Regions from separate parts of the Rhodoglobus sp. GW821-FHT12B09 genome, predicted to be linked through region 2. Evidence: predicted binding sites of a transcription regulator. Region 2 holds the regulator's gene; the other holds the start of a gene.
What was found. The regulator LexA, encoded in region 2, represses DNA repair genes until DNA is damaged. The targets are predictions, from matches to a motif close to TCGAACANNTGTTCGA.
Positions count from the first base shown of each region.

Region 1 (9,538 bases), on a different contig from region 2:
CCGCGAGGGCATCTCCGACGAGGACTACGCCACCACCATGGCCACGCTCGAGAAGATGGCCCGCAACCTCGGCTGGGATGAGACCCAGCAGCACGAGCGCCCCTTCGGCCGCGGTCGCGGCTTCGGCGGCCACCGCCACGGCCACCCGGGCATGATGCGCGGGCGCGGTCCGCGTCATCCGTTCGCCGACCAGGCTCCGGCCGAGACTCCCGAGAGCTAACGGACCATGGCCTCTCCTCGACCGATTGGATTCTGGCTCAAGCTGGTCGATCGCATGATCGACGAGCAGTTCGCCTCGACCCTCGAGGAACACGGCGTCACCCGGCGCCAATGGCAACTCCTGAACGTGCTCTCCCACGAGCCCGCGACGGCGGAGCAGCTGGATGCCGCGGTGGCGCCGTTCCTGTCTGGCGAGGGTGACGACACCTCCGCCGAGCACCTCGCCGAGCTCGTCGACAGCGGATGGGTCTCCGCGGGCGCGCAGTACGACATCACCGAGCGCGGCCGCACGGCGTTCGACAAGCTCGAGGCGGTTGTCGCCGCCCAGCGAACGATCGCCGCCGAGGGCGTCACGCCCGACCAGTACGAGCAGACCGTCCAGGTGCTCGAACGCATGGCCCGCAACCTGGGCTGGAGCGACTAGCCCAACAGCCTCGCGAGAGCGGTACGCGCCCGCGCGTACGGCTCCGCGCTGTCGAAGAGCAGCGACATGTCGTTCGCGCTGTCGAGCAGCGCGGTGATCTCGAAGGCCAGCTGGGCGGCGTCCGTCGCCTGGTCCAGCTCGCCGCGCGCAACGGCGCGTTCTACGGTGCGGCAGACGAACTGCTGCCATTGCCGCATCGCGTCGGCCACGGCATCCCGCACCGGGCCCCTCTGCGACCCGAGCTCCGCCGACGCCGCCGCGAAGAAGCAGCCGCCCGTGAACACTCGCGTCTCGCTGTAGCGCAGCCAGGCGTCGACCAGCACCGTGAGCCGCTCGCGACCGCCCTTCACCTCCAGCGCCGGCGTCACCACGTTCCCGACGAAGATCTCGGACGCCGCCGCGACCGTGGCGAGCTGCAGCTGCTCCTTGGTGCCGAACAGGGCGACCACGCCGCCCTTGCTCATCGACGTCTCGGCCGCCAGCCCGCCGATGGAGAGGCCCTCGAGCCCCTCGACGGAGGCGATATCGACGGCAACGCGCATCACGGCGCGGCGCGAGCTGTCGCCCCGCGCCCTGCGCCCGTCGATCGTGGTCATGGTTGCCATTGTGCTCCCTCCACCCTACTATACGAACGATCGTACTTATAGTTTGGAGTTCGCATGAGGGTGCTCGACGCACTGCCCGCGCCGGTGGCGGCCGAGATCGCCTACGGCCTCTGGGGCAGCCTCGGCAGGCCCGAGTCGGTCCACGACCGTGACCGGGCTGTGCACGAGCGGGCCGTCACCGGGGCCCTCGAGGTGCACGGCAAGCGCGTCGTCACCTACCGGTGGGGCAGCGGGCGCCGCGTCATCCTGCTCGTCCACGGCTGGCGCAGCCGCGCCTCGCGGTTGAGCGCGCTCGTCCGGGCGCTCGAGGCCCCGGATGCCACGGTGCTCTCCTTCGACGCCCCCGGCAACGGCGCCTCCCCGGGCCGCCGCACCACCGTCCTCGACTACGCGGAGGCCGTCCACCAGCTCGGCGAGCAGTACGGCCCGTTCCAGGCCGTCGTCGGCCACTCGTTCGGCGTGCTCGCGACGTTCCTCGCCGTGCGCGAGGGCACCGCGGCGCGGCGGATCGTGGGCATCTCCGGGATGCACGACGCCGACGGCATCGTCACGGAGTTCTCCCGGCAGCTCGGGCTGTCCGCCGCCGTGGTGCGCCGGCTGCGGGACAAGATCGAGCGCCGCACCTTCACCGTGGTCGACGAGCCGTGGGCGCGCTTCGTCTCGCGCGTCGACGACCCGGGCATCCCGCTGCTGCTCGTGCACGACGAGGGCGACCGGGTGGTCCCCTCCGGCGAGCTCGACCTGATCGCCGCCGACCACCCCGGTCACGTCGACCTGATGCGCACGACCGGGCTGGGGCACTCGCGGATCCTGAGCGACCCCGCCGTGCTCGACGCCGTCGCGGGGTTCGTCCTCCCGCATCGCGCTACAGATTTCGCGTCGCGCTACTGAAACTGCTGGAGCGCAACGAGAAAGGTGTGGCGCGGCGGGCTAGCGCACCAGCCAGGCGAACCAGATCATGAGCATCGTGACGAGGAAGCCCGTGGCGAAGTTCAGCCAGAGGAACCGCTTCCACCCGCGGTTCGCGCGCTCGCTCTCCGCGTCGGAGACGTTCCAGAACTGGGCGCAGCTGATCGCGTAGGGCAGCACGAGCACGGCCGCGAGCGGGCCCGGCCAGCTCGAGAGCAGCAGCAGCACCCCGCCGAGCAGATAGGCGACGACCGAGAGCCGCACTGTCGCGCGCGCGCCGATCACCGTCGCGATCGACGCGATGCCGCCCTCGCGGTCAGCAATGACGTCCTGCACCGCCCCGAAGGCGTGCGACGCCGCCCCCCACAGGAAGAACGCGCCGAGTACCGCCCACAGCTGCGGGGTGAACGCCGCGCCCGCGAGCACCAGGCCGTAGACCGCGGGCGAGACGAAGTGCGTGCTCGACGTGACCGAGTCGAGGAAGGGGCGCTCCTTGAAGCGCAGCACGGGGGCGGAGTAGGCGACCACCGCGAACACGCTCACGGCCAGCACGAGCCAGCTGAGGGGTGAGCCGACGAGCACGAGGTACACGAGGAAGGGGACGTTGGTGGCGATCGCGGCGATGATCGTCGGCCGGTGCATCCCGCGGTCCAGGAGCGCGCCCTCGACGCCGCCCTTGCGGGGATTCCGCAGGTCGGACTCGTAGTCGAAGACGTCGTTGATGCCGTACATCGCGAGGTTGTACGGGATGAGGAAGTAGAGGGCACCGACTATGAGGGTTACGTCGACCTCGCGCGCGGTGAGCAGGTATGCGGCCGCGAACGGGAATGCCGTGTTCACCCAGCTCAACGGGCGGGAGGAGACGAAGAGCGCCCTAAGCACGGGGCCTCCGCTCCAACAGCACCCACAGCGACGGCAGCCCGATCACCGCGGCGAGCGTGTACGCGAAGTCCTCGAGGGGCGCGACGCCGATGAACGCGCCGCTGATGAGCGACTCGTTGTACGCGACGAGCCCCACCGAGATCATGATGTTGTCGAAGACCGCGGTCATGACGAGCAGGATCGCGAGGGTGATGCCGACGGCGGGCCAGCGGAGACGGCGTCGAGCAAGGACCGCCACGGCCACGATGACCGCGAGGAAGATCGCGTTGAGCGCCCAGTAGGTCATGACGCGTCCGGTTTCGACAGCCTCAGCGAGCACCAGCCGTACACGTTCATCGTCAGGTAGCAGAGCAGTGCGAGGAAGAAGACCTCCTCGAGCGGCACCTCCGGCGCGATCTGCAGCCCGGTCATGAAGGCCGTCTCGCCGCGGAAGAAGATTCCGCCGCCGACGCCCGCGAGGTCCCAGGCGAGGAAGAACGCGAGCCCGACGGCGAGCACGATCGCCGCGCGGCGCGCGTCCCGCCAGAAGAACAGGCGGAAGCGGCGGTCGAGCACGACCATGCCGGTGAGGGCGACGAGCAGAGCGAGCAGATAGAGCAGGATCATGCGTCGAGAGCCCCAGCACGGCCCAGCGGCTCCGGCAGCGGGCCGGTCGAGACATCCCCGCGCAGCCGCTTCACGAGCAGCTCCGCGCTGATGAGGCACATCGGCAGCCCGATGCCCGGGATCGTGGAGCCCCCCGCGTAGTACAGGCCCTTGACCTTCTTCGACACGTTGCCCGCGCGGAAGAAGGCGCTCTGCCCCAGCGTGTGCGCGGGCCCGAGGGCAGTACCGCGCCAGGCGTTGAGGTCCTCGACGAAGTTGCCCGGCCCCACGGTGCGCCGCACCGTGACACGAGAAGCCAGGTCCGGGATGCCCGTCCAGTCGGCGATCTGCGCAATGACCCTGTCGCCCAGCACCTCGATGCGGGTGTCGCCGTCGCCGTCCACATCGCCGCGCCCGATCGTCGGGTCCGCGGGGATCGGCACGAGCACGAAGAGGTTCTCGTAACCCTCGGGCGCGACATCCGGATCGACGCCGCTCGGCTTGCACACGTAGAGCGACGCGGGCTCGGGGATGGACGACACGTCGCCGAAGATCGCGTCGAAGCCCTTCTTCCAGTCGCGCGTGAAGAGCAGATTGTGGTGCTCGAGCTCGGGCAGCTCGCCCTCGACGCCCAGGTAGAGCAGCAGAGCGCTCGGCCCCGGGGTCTTCGAGTCCCAGTACTCCTGGGGGTAGGTGCGCTCGCCCTCGATGAGCAGCTTCGTCTCGGTGTGGTGCAGGTCGGCGGCGGAGACGACGATCTCGGCGTCCGCGAACTGCACGTGGCGGTCGGCGTCGAGGTAGGTGACGCCGGTCGTCGCACCGTTCTCGACCACGATGCGCGTTACTTCAGCACGCGTGACTATGGTGACGCCCTCGGCACGCGCCAGGTCGGCGATCGACTCGATGACGCGGGTGAAGCCGCCCATCGGGTACAGCACGCCGTCCTGCAAATCGAGGTGGCTCATGAGGTGGTACATGCTGGGCGTCAGGTAGGGCGACGACCCCAGGAACACCGCGGGGTACCCGAGCACCTGGCGCAGTCGGCTGTCCTTGAACCGCCGCTTCACGAACGTCGAGAGCGGCTGCAGGAGCAGCTTGAGGAAACGGCCCGCCTGGCCGAGCACGTCCTTCTTCAGCAGCGGCCGGAAGTCGGCGAACGTCGTGTAGAGGAAGCGGGCCTTCGCGAGCTCGTACACCTCGCGCGCGGACTCGAGGTACGCGGTGAGCCGGGCGCCTGCGCCCTTCTCGATGCCCTCGAAGAGCGCGACGTTGTCCTCGACCTCCGCCGAGATGTCGAGCGGCTCGGCGACCCCCTCGAAGAACACGCGGTAGCCGGGGTCGAGCGTGATGAGCGTGAGCTGCTCCTCCGCGCTCGTGCCGAGCAGCTTGTAGAAGTGGTCGAAGACCTCGGGCATGAGGTACCACGACGGGCCCGTGTCGAAGCGGAAGCCGTCGTGCTCCCAGGATCCGGCCCGGCCGCCGACCTCGGCGCGGCCCTCGAGAAGCGTGACCGTGTGGCCCTCCCGGGCGAGCAGGGCGGCGCTCGCCAGGCCTGCGATCCCGCCGCCGATCACGACGACGGCGCTCATCGGCCCACCGCCGCGGCGAGCGCGAGCCTGGCCTTCACGGGGTTGGGCACCCGCACGCGGGCGCGCACGAGCTCGCTCGCCGGGGTCGCCCGCAGGCGGGTCGAGAGCTCGGCGAACAGGGACTGCGCGAGCGCGACCGCGCGGCGCGAGCTCCGGGGCAGGTCGGGCACGACCGCGGCCGACACGGCGAGATCGGCGTCGATGTCGTCGAGCAGCCGGGTCTTGGTCGCCTCGTCGAACGAGTGCACGTCGACATCCGGGAAGTAGCTGCGGCCCAGCGTCTCGAAGTCGGCCGCGAGGTCCCTCAGGAAGTTGACCTTCTGGAAGGCGGCGCCGAGCGCGCGGGCACCGGTCTCGAATCGGGGCAGATCGGTCACGGCCTCACCGTGCAGGAACGCGCGCAGGCACATGAGGCCCACCACCTCGGCCGAGCCGTACACGTAGGTGTCGAAGCTGGCCTGGTCGTGCTGCTTCTGGCTGAGGTCCATGCGCATCGACTCGAAGAAGGGGGCCGTCAGCTCCTCGCCGAAGTCGACGTCGCGGGCCGTGAGGGCGAAGGCGTGCACGACGAGGTTCGAGCTGAACCCGATGCGCAGGGCCTCGCCGGTCTCGGCCTCGAGGTCGTTGAGCGCGCGGGCGGCCTGCAGGGTGTCGATGCTCGCGCCGCCGTCGACGATCTCATCCGCAACACGCACGAGCGCGTAGATGTTCTCCACGTGCTGGCGCACGCCGGCGCCGAGCAGCCGGGATGCGAGTCCGAACGACGTCGAGTACCGGTGGATGACGATGCTCGCCGTCTCCTCCGCAACCCGGTCGTAGAGTGCCTCTCTCACAACGTGCCTCCGCTCACTTGACGCGCCCGAGCACGGCGTCGGCGACGGGATGCAGCTCCGCACGCAGCGCGGCCGGGATGTGCCCCTCGGCCAGCCGGGCGAGCGCGCGGTTCGCGTAGTAGCGGGCAAGGCCCTCGGCGAACGACTTGGCCCCGCAGGAGACCAGCAGCTCCCGCACCCGGGCCGCATCCTCCTCCGTGAGGTCGGGGTTGCCGATGTGGCGCTCGACGTCGGCCCACTCGCGCGTGCTCGTCGCGTACGCGATCAGGACAGTGCGCTTGCCCTCGCGCAGGTCGCCGATCGTGGTCTTCCCGGTCTCGGCCTCCACGCCGAAGACCCCGAGGAGGTCGTCCACGAGCTGGTAGGCGATGCCGATCTCGCGGCCGAACTCGCCGAGGGTCGCGACCACCTGCTCGGAGGCGCCCGCGAGGATCGCCCCCGCCTGCAGCGGGCACTCGAAGGAGTACACCGCGGTCTTCAGCCGCTCCATGGTGAGGATGTCGTCCACCCGCGGGACCTCGAGCGCGATCTGGAAGTCGACGTCGATCAGCTCCCCCGCCGCGGAGGCGAAGAGCGCGTCGTCCATCACCTCGAGCAGGCGCGCGCGCGTGACATCCGCGACGCCGCTCCGGTCGATGAGCCGGTAGGAGTTGAAGAGCGCGAGATCGCCGGCGATGACCGCCGCGGAGATGCCGCTGTGCTCGGCAACGCGCTCGGTCGAGCCGGCCGCGGTCGCGGCATCCCGGTAGCTGCCGGAGATGTTCGGGACGCCACGGCGCACGAAGTCGTGGTCGATGACGTCGTCGTGCACGATCAGGGCCGTGTGGAGGAGCTCGAACGCGGCGCCGATGTAGGCCGCCGCCTCCAGATCTGTGCCGCCGAGGGCCTGGTACGCGCAGAGCACCATCTTCGGGCGGAACCGCTTGCCGCCCGTGGTGTTCTGCTCGAGGGTCTCCCAGAGCTGGACGTACTGCGGCCCGAAGGCTGCCGCGCGGTTCTTGGATAGGGTGAAGAAGCGCGCCAGCACGGCGTCGACCTGCACCTGCCTCTCCTCTGAGAGACCGAGCAGTCCAGAACCATCCATTTAGGCAGACTACCGTGGCAGCAACTGAGCAGGTCGTGCTGGTGGATGCCGCGGGCGAACCGATCGGGGTCGCGGACAAGGTCGCCGTCCACACCACCGACACCGCCCTCCACCTGGCGTTCTCGTGCCACGTCTACAACGCCGACGGACTCGTCTTGGTGACGCGGCGCGCTCTCGGAAAGCTGACGTGGCCCGGCGTGTGGACCAACTCGTTCTGCGGGCATCCGGCGCCCGGCGAGGCGCTGCCGGATGCGATAGTCCGCCGCGGCCTCTTCGAGCTCGGCATCACCCTCCGCGACATCGAGGTCGTGCTCCCCGACTTCCGCTACCGCGCCGTCGACGCCTCCGGGATCGTCGAGAACGAGGTGTGCCCGGTGTTCCGGGCGGTGACCCACGATCAGGTCGCGCCCAACCCCGACGAGGCCGCCGAGTTCTCGTGGGTGTCGCCGGAGTCCCTGCACGCCGCAGCGGTCGCGGCGCCGTACGCGTTCAGCCCGTGGCTCGGCTGGCAGCTGGAGCAGTTGCGCTAGTTGCCCTTCGCGCCCGCATCGGTCGAGCGCACGTCGGTGCGGTGGAAGTTGAGGTGGCTGCGCGACGCCGTCGGTCCGCGCTGGCCCTGGTACCGGTTGAGGTACTGGCCCGAGCCGTAGGGGTTGTCCACGGGGGAGCTGGTGCGGATGAAGCACAGCTGCCCGATCTTCATGCCGGGCCAGAGCTTGATCGGGAGGGTGGCGACGTTGCTCAGCTCGAGAGTGACGTGGCCCGAGAATCCCGGGTCGACGAAACCCGCGGTCGAGTGCGTCAGCAGCCCGAGGCGGCCGAGGGAGCTCTTGCCCTCGAGGCGCGCGGCGACGTCGTCCGGGAGCGTCACGAGCTCGAACGTACTGCCGAGCACGAACTCGCCGGGGTGCAGGATGAACGGCTGGTCGGCGTCGACCTCGACCAGGTGCGTCAGGTCGGGCTGGTCTTCGGCGGGATCGATGAACGGGTACTTGTGGTTGTCGAAAAGCCGGAAGAACCTGTCGAGCCGCACGTCGATGCTCGACGGCTGCACCATCTCCAGATCGAGCGGCTCGAGGGCGATGCGCCCCGCTGACAGTTCTGCACGGATGTCGCGATCACTGAGAAGCATGCGCCCCACACTAGCTACTCGTGGTCGTGCAGGGGGCGGCGCACTGACCGCACGTTCATCCCGATGGCGGCGCTTTCCACAGGTTCGCACTCTGTTCGAACATAGTTTCGAATGTGCGGTATAATCTATGTATGGTTCTTGAGCCCTCAGTGGAAGCCGCCGTCGAGCGGGTCACCGCCGAGCTCGAGAGCCTCGTCGCGGCTCTGGCCGCGCACCCGGCGTCTGCGGTCGCCGACACCATCGCCGCGGTCGAGGCCGTGGGCCGGTTGATGGATGCCGCGCGGGTGCTCGCGGTGGCGTCACTTGCGCGCGACAGCCAGGAGGCCGAAAAACTCGGGTTCGCGTCATCGATTGCCGCCGTCGCCACCCTGGCCCAGGTCTCCGAGCGAACGGCCCGGGCTCGACTCGCGCTCGCGGAGAACGTCAGGCCTCGACTGTCGGTGACGGGAGCACCCCTCGGGCCGCAGCGCCCTGAGCTCGCGCAGGCACTGACCGCCGGTCGCCTCGGGTTCGAGGCCGCCGTGCTGATCGACCGCGAGCTGCAGAAGTCCGCCTCGCGCGTACCGGGCGAAGCCCGGGCCGCCGCGGAGTCCCTCATGGTCGGGCTGGCCTGCGGGGTCGACCCCTCGGGCGGGCACCTGCCGCCGGTCTCCGTGGACTACCTCGCCCGCCACATCCGCACCGTTGGCGCGGCCATTGATCCCGACGGCGCGCGGCCACGGGAGGAGCACGCGGCGCTCTTGCGGGACGTGTGGGTCGGCAGGGAGGACGAGGACGGGCTCTTTCCCTTCGGCGGGCGCCTCAAGCCGGAGCTGGCGATACCTCTGCTGCGCAGGTTCGAGGCCGCGCGCCGGTCGCCCCGGTTTGCCGCCAAGCCCGACGTCGGTTCCACCCCCGGCACTGGCCCCGACTCATTCGATGACGTCGCAGAAGGCCGCGACCCGCGCACCCCGGGGCAGCGGCGCCACGACATCTTCGGCGAGATCCTCCTCGCGGCGATCGCCGAGAGTGGCGCACCGGTGATGAACGGTCGCACCGCCTCCGTGCTCGTCACGGTCACCGCCGAGAGCCTTCACCGCCCCGACGGGCGAGACTCCGACCCGATCGGCACCATGAGCGGTTCAGACTCCCCCGTGTCCCGGCGCACGGTCGACCGGTACATCGACGCCGGTGGCTACCGCACCGTCACTCTTGCACCGACGGGCGCCGTGCTCGGCATCGGCTCGCCCGAGCGCTGCTTCACCGCCACCCAGGCGCTCTCCATCGCGGCCAGGGA
Region 1 is NZ_JBXATB010000003.1:380,811-390,348, reverse strand. It holds gene AC1RTC_RS09120 (hypothetical protein) at 1-220, shown strand, start outside; gene AC1RTC_RS09115 (MarR family winged helix-turn-helix transcriptional regulator) at 227-643, shown strand; gene AC1RTC_RS09110 (TetR/AcrR family transcriptional regulator) at 640-1,248, opposite strand; gene AC1RTC_RS09105 (alpha/beta hydrolase) at 1,303-2,139, shown strand; gene AC1RTC_RS09100 (prenyltransferase) at 2,179-3,039, opposite strand; gene AC1RTC_RS09095 (lycopene cyclase domain-containing protein) at 3,032-3,325, opposite strand; gene AC1RTC_RS09090 (lycopene cyclase domain-containing protein) at 3,322-3,645, opposite strand; gene crtI (phytoene desaturase family protein) at 3,642-5,213, opposite strand; gene AC1RTC_RS09080 (phytoene/squalene synthase family protein) at 5,210-6,046, opposite strand; gene AC1RTC_RS09075 (polyprenyl synthetase family protein) at 6,060-7,130, opposite strand; gene idi (isopentenyl-diphosphate Delta-isomerase) at 7,145-7,660, shown strand; gene dcd (dCTP deaminase) at 7,657-8,262, opposite strand; gene AC1RTC_RS09060 (HNH endonuclease signature motif containing protein) at 8,394-9,538, shown strand, end outside.
Region 1: AC1RTC_RS09060 (HNH endonuclease signature motif containing protein) is a predicted target of LexA. The motif match lies at 8,358-8,373, and genes of this name have one in related genera.

Region 2 (9,538 bases):
AGCCGAGCTCCGAGCGCACCCGGGAGTGCCAGTACTCGGCAAGCGCCTCGGTCAGCTGCATCGTGAGCCCGTTCAGCTCGAGGTAGTCGCGGTACTTGTTCTGGGCGAACATCTGCGCGGTGAAGGCGTCGACCGCGGAGCCCGCCGTCACCAGCTGCAGCGCGACCACGTCGATCTCGCCCGAGTCCTTCGGGCGCACGTAGTCCGCGAGGCACAGGTGTCCGTCGCGGCGCTGCCGCGGGAAGGTGAACCGCAGGCGCTCGGTGCCGACGGGGCCGCCCGAACCGCCGTCGGGCGAGAGCAGGCCGGCCGGGCCGACCGCGCCGGTGGGGTCGTCGCCGTGATGGAGGATGACCAGGTCGTTGCCCTCGGAGTAGGCAGGGAAGTATCCGTACGCGACGGACGCGTCGAGCATCCCCTCCGCGAGGATCCGGTCGAGCCAGTAGCGCAGGCGCGGACGGCCCTCCGTCGCGACCAGCTCCTCGTAGCTCGCGCCGTCCTCGGCCCTGCTGGGCTTCAGGCCCCACTGGCCCATGAACGTCGCGCGCTCGTCGAGGAATGCCGAGTACTCGGCCAGCGCCACACCGCGCACGATCCTGGTGCCCCAGAACGGCGGGGCCGGGACGGGGTTGTCCGTCGCGACGTCGGAGCGGGCGGGCATGTCCTCGGGCGGGGTGATGTCGATCGTGGCGCGCGCGTGGATGCGCTTCTTGAGGGGCGGCAGCCCGACCTCCGCGGCGTCGGCCCCGCGGGCGATCGCCACGAGGGGCTCCATGAGGACGAGGCCCTCGAACGCGTCCCGGGCGTAGCGCACCTCCCCGTCGAACATCGATGCCAGGTCGTCCTCGACGTAGGCGCGGGTGAGGGCGGCGCCGCCCAGGAGCACGGGCCAGCGCTTCGCGAGCCCCCGGGAGTTCAGCTCTAGCAGGTTCTCCTTCATCACGACTGTCGACTTGACCAGCAGGCCGCTCATGCCGATGACGTCCGCGTTGTGCTCCTCGGCGGCGCGGATGAACTCGCTCAACGGCTGCTTGATGCCGATGTTGATCACGTCGTAGCCGTTGTTGGTGAGGATGATGTCGACCAGGTTCTTGCCGATGTCGTGGACATCGCCGCGCACGGTGCCGATCACCATGGTGCCCTTGCCCGCGGCGTCAGACTTCTCCATGTGCGGTTCCAGCAGGGCGACGGCGGTCTTCATGACCTCTGCGGACTGCAGCACGAACGGGAGCTGCATCTCGCCGCTGCCGAAACGGGCGCCGACGACCTGCATGCCGGCGAGCAGGTGGTCGTTGATGATCCCGAGCGCCGTCATGCCGTCGGAGCGCGCGAGGTCGAGGTCAGCCTCGAGCCCCTTCGCCTCGCCGTCGATAATGCGGCGCTCGAGCCGCTCGCCGACCGGGAGGGCCGCGAGTTCGGCCGCGCGCTGGTCCTTGAGCGCCGCCGAGTCCACTCCCGCGAACAGGTCGAGCATGGCCGACAGCGGGTCGTAGGTGAGGTTGCCCTCGGCGTCGTACTCGCGCCTGTCCCACACGAGGTCCAGGGCGACCTTGCGGCGGTCATCCGGAACAGACGCGAGCGGCACGATCTTCGCGGCGTTGACGATCGCCGAGGTGAGGCCGGCCTCGACCGCCTCGTGGAGGAACACGGAGTTGAGGACGGAGCGCGCCGCCGGGTTGAGCCCGAAGGAGACGTTCGAGACGCCGAGCGTCGTGTGGATGCCCGGGTACTTCGCGGTGATCTGCCGAATCGCCTCGATCGTCTCGATCGCGTCGCGCCGCGTCTCCTCCTGGCCGGTGGCGATCGGGAACGTGAGGGCGTCGACGATGATGTCCTCGACGCGCATGCCCCAGGTGCCGACCAGCGTGTCGACGAGCCGCGAGGCGATGCGCACCTTGTTCTCGGCGGTGCGGGCCTGACCCTCCTCGTCGATCGTCAGGGCGACGACCGCGGCGCCATGCTCCTTGACGAGCGGCATGATCCGGTTGAAGCGGGAGTCGGGCCCCTCCCCGTCCTCGAAGTTCACCGAGTTCACGACGGGCCGGCCGCCGATCAGCTCCATCCCCGCCTGCAGCACCGCGGGCTCCGTCGAGTCGATGACGAGCGGCAGGGTGGAGGCGCTCGCGAGCCGGGACACTACGGAGCGCATATCGGCGACGCCGTCGCGGCCGACGTAGTCGATGCACACGTCGAGCAGGTGGGCGCCCTCGCGCACCTGGTTGCGCGCGATGTCGACGCAGTCGTCCCAGCGCTCCTCCAGCATCGCCTCGCGGAAGGCGAGCGAGCCGTTGGCGTTGGTCCGCTCGCCGATCGCGAGGTAGGAGGAGTCCTGGTCGAAGGGCACGTGCTGGTAGAGGCTCGCGACGCCCGCGTCCTCTTCGATCGTGCGGGCGCCTGCCCGCGCCCCGCCGATCCGCTCCACGACGGCGCGCAGGTGCGCCGGGGTCGTGCCGCAGCACCCGCCGACGAGGCCGAGGCCGAACTCCCTGACGAACTGCTCGTGGGCGACCGCGAGCTCGTCGGGCGTCAGCGGGTAGCTCGCGCCGTTCGCGCCGAGCACCGGGAGGCCGGCGTTGGGCATGCACATCACAGGGATGTGCGCGTGCTTGGAGAGGTGCCGGAGGTGCTCGCTCATCTCCTCGGGCCCGGTTGCGCAGTTGAGCCCGATCATGTCGATGCCGAGGGGCTCGAGGGTGGTGAGGGCCGCGGCGATCTCGCTGCCCATGAGCATGGTGCCCGTGAGCTCCACGGTCACCTCCACGAAGATCGGCAGCCGGATGCCCGTCTCCGCCATCGCCGCTTTGCCGCCGTTGACCGCCGCCTTGGCCTGCAGCAGGTCCTGTGACGTCTCGACGAGGAGGGCGTCCACCCCGCCGAGGATGAGGCCCTTGGCCTGCTCGGCGAACGACACCTTGAGGTGGTCGTAGGTGGTGTGGCCGAGGCTCGGGAGCTTCGTGCCGGGCCCCATCGAGCCGAGCACCCACCGCGTCCTGCCGTCGGCCGACTCGTAGGCCTCCACGGCGGCGCGGGCGATCTCGGCGCCGGCGCGCGCGAGCTCCTCGATGCGGTCCTCGATGCCGTAGTCGGAGAGGTTCGACCAGTTGGCGCCGAACGTGTTGGTCTCCACGGCGTCGATGCCGGTGTCGAGGTAGGCCCGGTGGATGGCGTCCACGATGTCGGGCCGCGAGACGTTGAGGACCTCGTTGCAGCCCTCGTGCTGCTCGAAGTCGTCGAGCGTCGGCCCGGCATCCTGGAGCATGGTCCCCATGGCGCCGTCGGCGATGACGACTCGCTCCCGAACAGCGCTCAGGAGCTCTTCGGAGCGACGGGGCAGGGGAAGCGTTCGGATGTCGGCGAGCGACGCGGAGGGCATCCCACCAGCTTATTCGGGCGCGGTAACAAAGGCCGTTGCCTCGTAACAAAAGGCGGGCGCGCGGCCGGTCTGGCTAGGGTTGGAGCAAGCGAAAGCCGAGCCCGGCACCCGCCCGCGACAGACGGTTGTGCCGTCGGCCGGGGCGGAGCACGTCGAGGGGCCGGGCATCCGTGATCTCCCTTCGAACGCCACCACGAATGGAGAACCGCCATGTCCGCCACCTTCCCCACCGGCACCATCCTCGGGTACCCGCGCATCGGCCGTCGGCGCGAGCTCAAGAAGGCCGTCGAGGCGTTCTGGGCGGGCACGATCACGGCCGAGGAGCTCGAGGCCACGGCGGCGGCACTCCGCGCCGCCACGCGCGAGCGCCTCGCGTCGCTCGGCCTCGGCCGCACAGACTCGTCGATCCCGGAGGCCTTCTCCTACTACGACCAGGTCCTGGATGCCGCGGTCACGGTCGGCGCCGTGCCGACCAGGTTCGAGCGGCTCGTCAAGGCCGACGGCACCGTCGACCTGGCCGGCTACTTCACCATCGCGCGCGGGGAGGGTGCTGACACCCCCGCCGAGATGACCAAGTGGTTCGACTCCAACTACCACTACCTCGTGCCGGAGATCGGCCCCGAGACCGACTTCCACCTCGCCTCCGACCGCCTTCTGCGCGAGGTCGCCGAGGCCACCGTCTCGGGTTTCCGCACCCGCCCGGTGATCGTCGGCCCGGTCACCTTCCTGCTGCTGTCCAAGCCGTCCGAGGGTGCGCCAGAGGGGTACCTCCCGCTCGACCGCCTCGACGACCTGCTGCCCGTCTACGCGGAGCTCATCGCCGCCCTCACTGCCGTGGGAGCCGACTGGGTGCAGCTCGACGAGCCCGCCCTCGTGAGCGAGAGCATCGACGTGCCGCGCGACGCCGTGCTCGCCGCCACCAAGCGCGCGTACGACCTGCTGGGCGCCGTCCCGGCCCGCCCGAGCATCTTCGTCGCGGCGCCCTACGGCTCGCTCGACGACGCCCTCCCGGTACTGCTCGGCACGCCCGTCGAGGCAATCGGGCTCGACCTCGTCAAGGGCGCGGTTCCCGACGCCGGCCTCCGCACCGACAAGGTGCTCGTGGGCGGCGTCGTCGACGGTCACAACATCTGGCGCGGCAACCTCGAGGCGGCGTTCTCCGCGCTCGAGTCCCTTCGCGGCCTCAGCGCGAACGTCGCGGTGTCGTCATCCACCAGCCTCTTCCACACCCCGCACGACGTCGACGACGAGCCCCTGCTGGGCGAGCAGCTGAAGAGCTGGCTCGCCTTCGCTGACCAGAAGGTCGGGCAGATCGCCACGCTCGCGAAGGGCCTCACCGAGGGCCGGGCCGCCATTCAGGCAGAGTTGGATGCCGCGACCGCGGCCCTCGACGACCGTCACCGTGCGGCGGGCGTGCGCGACGGAGCGGTTCGCGCCCGTGCCGCCGCCCTCACCGGCGCCGACTTCTCCCGCGGCGAGTACGCGGCCCGCCTCGCGGCGCAGGACGCCGCCCTCGGCCTGCCGTTCCTGCCGACGACCACTATCGGCTCCTTCCCGCAGACCGGCGACATCCGCAAGCAGCGCGCCGCCCTCGTGTCCGGGGCCATCTCCGAGGAGCAGTACAACCAGGCCATGCGCGAGGAGATCAAGCGCGTCGTCGACCTGCAGGAGGAGATCGGCCTCGACGTGCTCGTGCACGGCGAGCCCGAGCGCAACGACATGGTGCAGTACTTCGCCGAGAACCTGGACGGCTTCGCCGTGACCCAGAACGGCTGGGTGCAGTCCTACGGCTCCCGCTGTACCCGTCCGTCGATCCTGTGGGGCGATGTATCTCGCCCGGCACCCATCACGGTCGAGTGGTCGACGTACACCCAGTCGCTCACGTCGAAGCCCGTCAAGGGGATGCTCACCGGCCCGGTCACGATCCTCGCGTGGTCGTTCGTGCGCGACGACCAGCCGCTGCGCGAGACCGCCAACCAGGTCGCCCTTGCGCTGCGCGACGAGATCGCGGACCTGGAGGCCGCCGGCATCGGGATCATCCAGGTCGACGAGCCTGCACTGCGAGAGCTGCTGCCGCTGAAGAAGAAGGACCACGACGACTACCTCGACTGGTCGGTCGGGTCGTTCCGGCTGGCGACGGCCGGCGTCGTCGATGCGACCCAGATCCACACCCACCTCTGCTACTCGGAGTTCGGCGTCGTCATCGATGCGATAAACCGGCTCGACGCCGACGTCACCTCGATCGAGGCGGCCCGCTCGAAGATGGAGGTCGTGCCCGACATCAAGTCGAGCGGCTTCGGCCGGGACATCGGCCCCGGTGTCTACGACATCCACTCGCCCCGCGTGCCGTCGGTGGAGGAAGTGGGCGAGCTGATCGACATCGCTCTCGGCTCCATCCCCGAGCGCCAGGTCTGGGTCAACCCCGACTGCGGCCTCAAGACCCGCGGGTACGACGAGACGGTGGAGTCGCTCAGGAACATCCTCACGGCCACCCGGGCGGCGCGGCTAAGGCGGGTTGAGTAGGCGCCCCGGCGCCGTATCGAAACCACGAGGGGCCCCGGATGCAGCATCCGGGGCCCCTCGCGCTCTAGCTCCTAGAGACTCCGCAGCACCGTGACGACCTTGCCGAGGACCTCGGCGTGGTCGCCCAGGATGGGCTCGAAGTTGGAGTTGCGGGGCAGGAGCCAGGTGTGGCCGTCGCGCTGGCGGAACACCTTCACGGTCGCCTCGTTGTCGAGCATGGCCGCGACGATATCGCCGTTCTCGGCGGTCTTCTGCTGGCGGACGACCACCCAGTCTCCGTCGCAGATCGCAGCGTCGATCATGGACTCGCCGACGACCTTGAGCATGAAGAGCTCGCCCTTGCCGGTGAGCTGGCGCGGGAGCGGGAAGACCTCGTCGATCTGCTGGTCGGCGGTGATGGGGATACCGGCGGCGATGCGGCCGACCAGGGGCACCATGACAGCGTCTCCGACGGAGGGGGCGTTCTCCGGCGCGTCCTCCGTGCTGCCGGGGAGGTCGATCAGCACCTCCATCGCGCGCGGGCGGTTCGGGTCGCGGCGCAGATAGCCGCTCAGCTCGAGCTGGCCTAGCTGGTGGGTGACGCTCGACAGCGAGGAGAGGCCGACGGCGTCGCCGATCTCGCGCATGCTCGGCGGGTAGCCGCGCGCGGAGACGGAGCGCTGGATGACGTCCAGGATCGCGAGCTGCTTGTCGCTCAGGCTCGTGCGGCGGCGTGTGCCGCTTGCGCCGTTCTCGGCATCCATGTGGTTCCCCGTTCCTGCCAATGTCAGTGGCTCATTCGAAACTGTATCCGTCGAGAAGGCCAAAACCAAACATAAATTCGAGTGTGTCGGGTGAATGTCGGTGGTCTGTTCGAAGATCTACTTGAAATACCGGTGGTTCGAATGTATGTTCGGAACATACCTACTAACAGACTTCGTGTCCCGTCAGCCCGGCCGCTGCGGGGCACGGATAACTTGAGGAGCAGCAGATGAGCACGGTGGTTATCGGAAGCGGCTTTGCCCGTCCCGCGGCGCCCAAGCTGCGCCTCACTCAGCGTGGCCGCGCGGTTCTCACGACCCTCGCGGCCACACCACTCGTGATCGCGGCGTTCCTGTTCGCGCTCAACGGCGGGGGAGCGACCGCCTCCCTCGAGGGCTCGAACGTGCCGTTCGAGTACGTGACCGTCGAGTCGGGCCAGACCCTGTGGCAGCTCGCTGAGGAGCTTGCGCCGCAGTCTGACCCGCGCGACGTGATCGCGCAGATCGTGCAGTTCAACCAGCTCGACGGTGCAGACGTGTACGCGGGCCAGGAGCTCGCGATCCCCACCACCCTCCGCTGAGGGCGCGCTGCACCCGCTCGGGCCTTCTAGGCTTGCGTGGTGACTGAACTCTCCGACCTCCCGATCCGTGATGACTTGCGGGGCCTCACGCCCTACGGCGCCCCGCAGGAGCACGTGCGAGTGCAGCTCAACGTCAACGAGAACACCCACGCGATCCCGGAGGCGGTCGCCACCGACATCGTCATGGCGCTGGCGGCGGCCGTGATGGGCGTCAACCGCTATCCCGACCGCGAGTTCACCCAGCTGCGCGAGTCGCTCGCCGCCTACCTCGGGCACGGGCTGAGCGCGGAGAACATCTGGGCGGCCAACGGCTCCAACGAAGTCCTGCAGCAGGTGCTCCAGGCCTTCGGCGGCCCGGGCCGCAGCCTGCTCGGCTTCCCGCCCACCTACTCGATGCACTCGATCATCGCCAACGGCACCGGAACCCGCTGGGTCACCGCCGAGCGCGACGCGGGCTACGAGCTGTCGCCCGAGACGGTTGTCGAGGCGATCCGCCGCGAGCAGCCCGACATCGTGTTCCTGTGCTCGCCGAACAACCCGACCGGCACCCCGCTCAGCCTCGAGACCATCGTCGCGGCGTACGACGCGACGCCGGGCATCCTGCTCGTCGACGAGGCCTACGCGGAGTTCCAGGAGGGCGACACCGCCCTCACGCTGCTCGAGGGGCGGCCGCGCCTGCTGATCAGCCGCACCATGAGCAAGGCATTCGCGTTCGCGGGTGCCCGGCTCGGCTACCTCGCGGCCGACCCGGCCGCCACCGACGCGCTGCGGCTCGTCCGCCTGCCGTACCACCTCTCGGCGCTCACCCAGGCGGCGGCGATCGCGGCCCTCGCCCACGCCCCCGAGATGCTGGCCATGGTCGACGACATCAAGCGCCAGCGCGACCGGATGATCGCGGCCCTGCCCGAGCTCGGCTACACCCCGCTCCCGAGCGCCGCGAACTTCGTGCTGTTCGGCGGGGTCGAGGATCCGCACGCCGTGTTCGAGGAACTGCTCGAGAACGACATCATCATCCGGGACGTCGGCATCCCGCACCACCTTCGCGTCACCGCGGGCAGCGATGCGGAGACGACGATCTTCCTCGACGCGCTCGCGCGCATCAGCGCTCGGTAGCTCTCGGTAGGATCGACGCATGACCGGACCGGCACCCGCCACAGATCGCACCGCGACGCTCTCGCGCGCCACGAGCGAGTCGAGCATCGAGCTCAGCCTCGACCTCGACGGCACGGGCACCTCGTCGATCGACACCTCCGTGCCGTTCTTCGACCACCTGCTCACCGCGTTCTCCAAGCACTCGCTCGTCGACCTGAGCGTCAAGGCGACCGGCGACACCCACATCGACGTGCACCACACGGTCGAGGACATCGGCATCACGCTCGGCACCGCGATCAAGCAGGCGCTCGGCGACAAGGCGGGCATCTCGCGCTTCGGCGATGCTCTTGTGCCCCTCGACGAGGCGCTCGTGCAGGCGGTCGTGGATGTCTCGGGCCGGCCGTACCTCGTGCACACCGGCGAGCCCGCGGGCTTCGAGCACCACCTCATCGGCGGCCACTTCACGGGCTCGATGCTGCGCCACGTCTTCGAGGCGATCGCGTTCAACGCGGCCATCACGGTGCATGTCACGGTGCTGGGCGGCCGCGATCCCCACCACATCGCCGAGGCTGAGTTCAAGGCCTTCGCGCGCGCCTTCAGGTTCGCTGTCGCTCCGGATGCCCGGGTCAGCGGCATCCCGTCGACAAAGGGCGCGCTCTAAGGTGATCAACCCCTCCGTCGTCATTCTCGACTACGGCTCAGGCAACGTGCACTCCGCTGCGAAGGCCCTCGAGCTCGCGGGCGCACGCGTCACCCTGACCGCGGACCGCTCTGCAGCCGAGGCTGCGGACGGGCTCGTCGTACCCGGGGTCGGCGCCTTCGAGGCTGTCGCGCGCCAGCTCGCCACCGTGCGCGGCGGCGCCATCGTGGAGAAGCGGCTGACCGGCAGCCGGCCCGTCCTCGGGATCTGCGTCGGCATGCAGGTGCTGTTCGAGCACGGTGTGGAGCGGGGCAATGACACCCCGGGGCTGGGGGAGTGGCCGGGAGTGGTCACCGAACTGGATGCCCCGGTGCTCCCGCACATGGGGTGGAACACCGTCGAGGCGCCCGCCGGCACGAGGCTGTTCGAGGGCGTCGCGGACGAGCGCTTCTACTTCGTGCACAGCTACGCGGCACAGGAGTGGACGCTCGAGGTGCACGACCCGTTCCCGCAACCTAAGCTCACGTGGGCGGTGCACGGCAGCAGGTTCCTTGCCGCCGTCGAGAACGGGCCGCTCATGGCTACCCAG
Region 2 is NZ_JBXATB010000002.1:124,407-133,944, reverse strand. It holds gene metH (methionine synthase) at 1-3,373, opposite strand, end outside; gene metE (5-methyltetrahydropteroyltriglutamate--homocysteine S-methyltransferase) at 3,584-5,896, shown strand; gene lexA (transcriptional repressor LexA) at 5,968-6,639, opposite strand; gene AC1RTC_RS05135 (LysM peptidoglycan-binding domain-containing protein) at 6,867-7,217, shown strand; gene AC1RTC_RS05130 (histidinol-phosphate transaminase) at 7,257-8,330, shown strand; gene hisB (imidazoleglycerol-phosphate dehydratase HisB) at 8,350-8,970, shown strand; gene hisH (imidazole glycerol phosphate synthase subunit HisH) at 8,927-9,538, shown strand, end outside.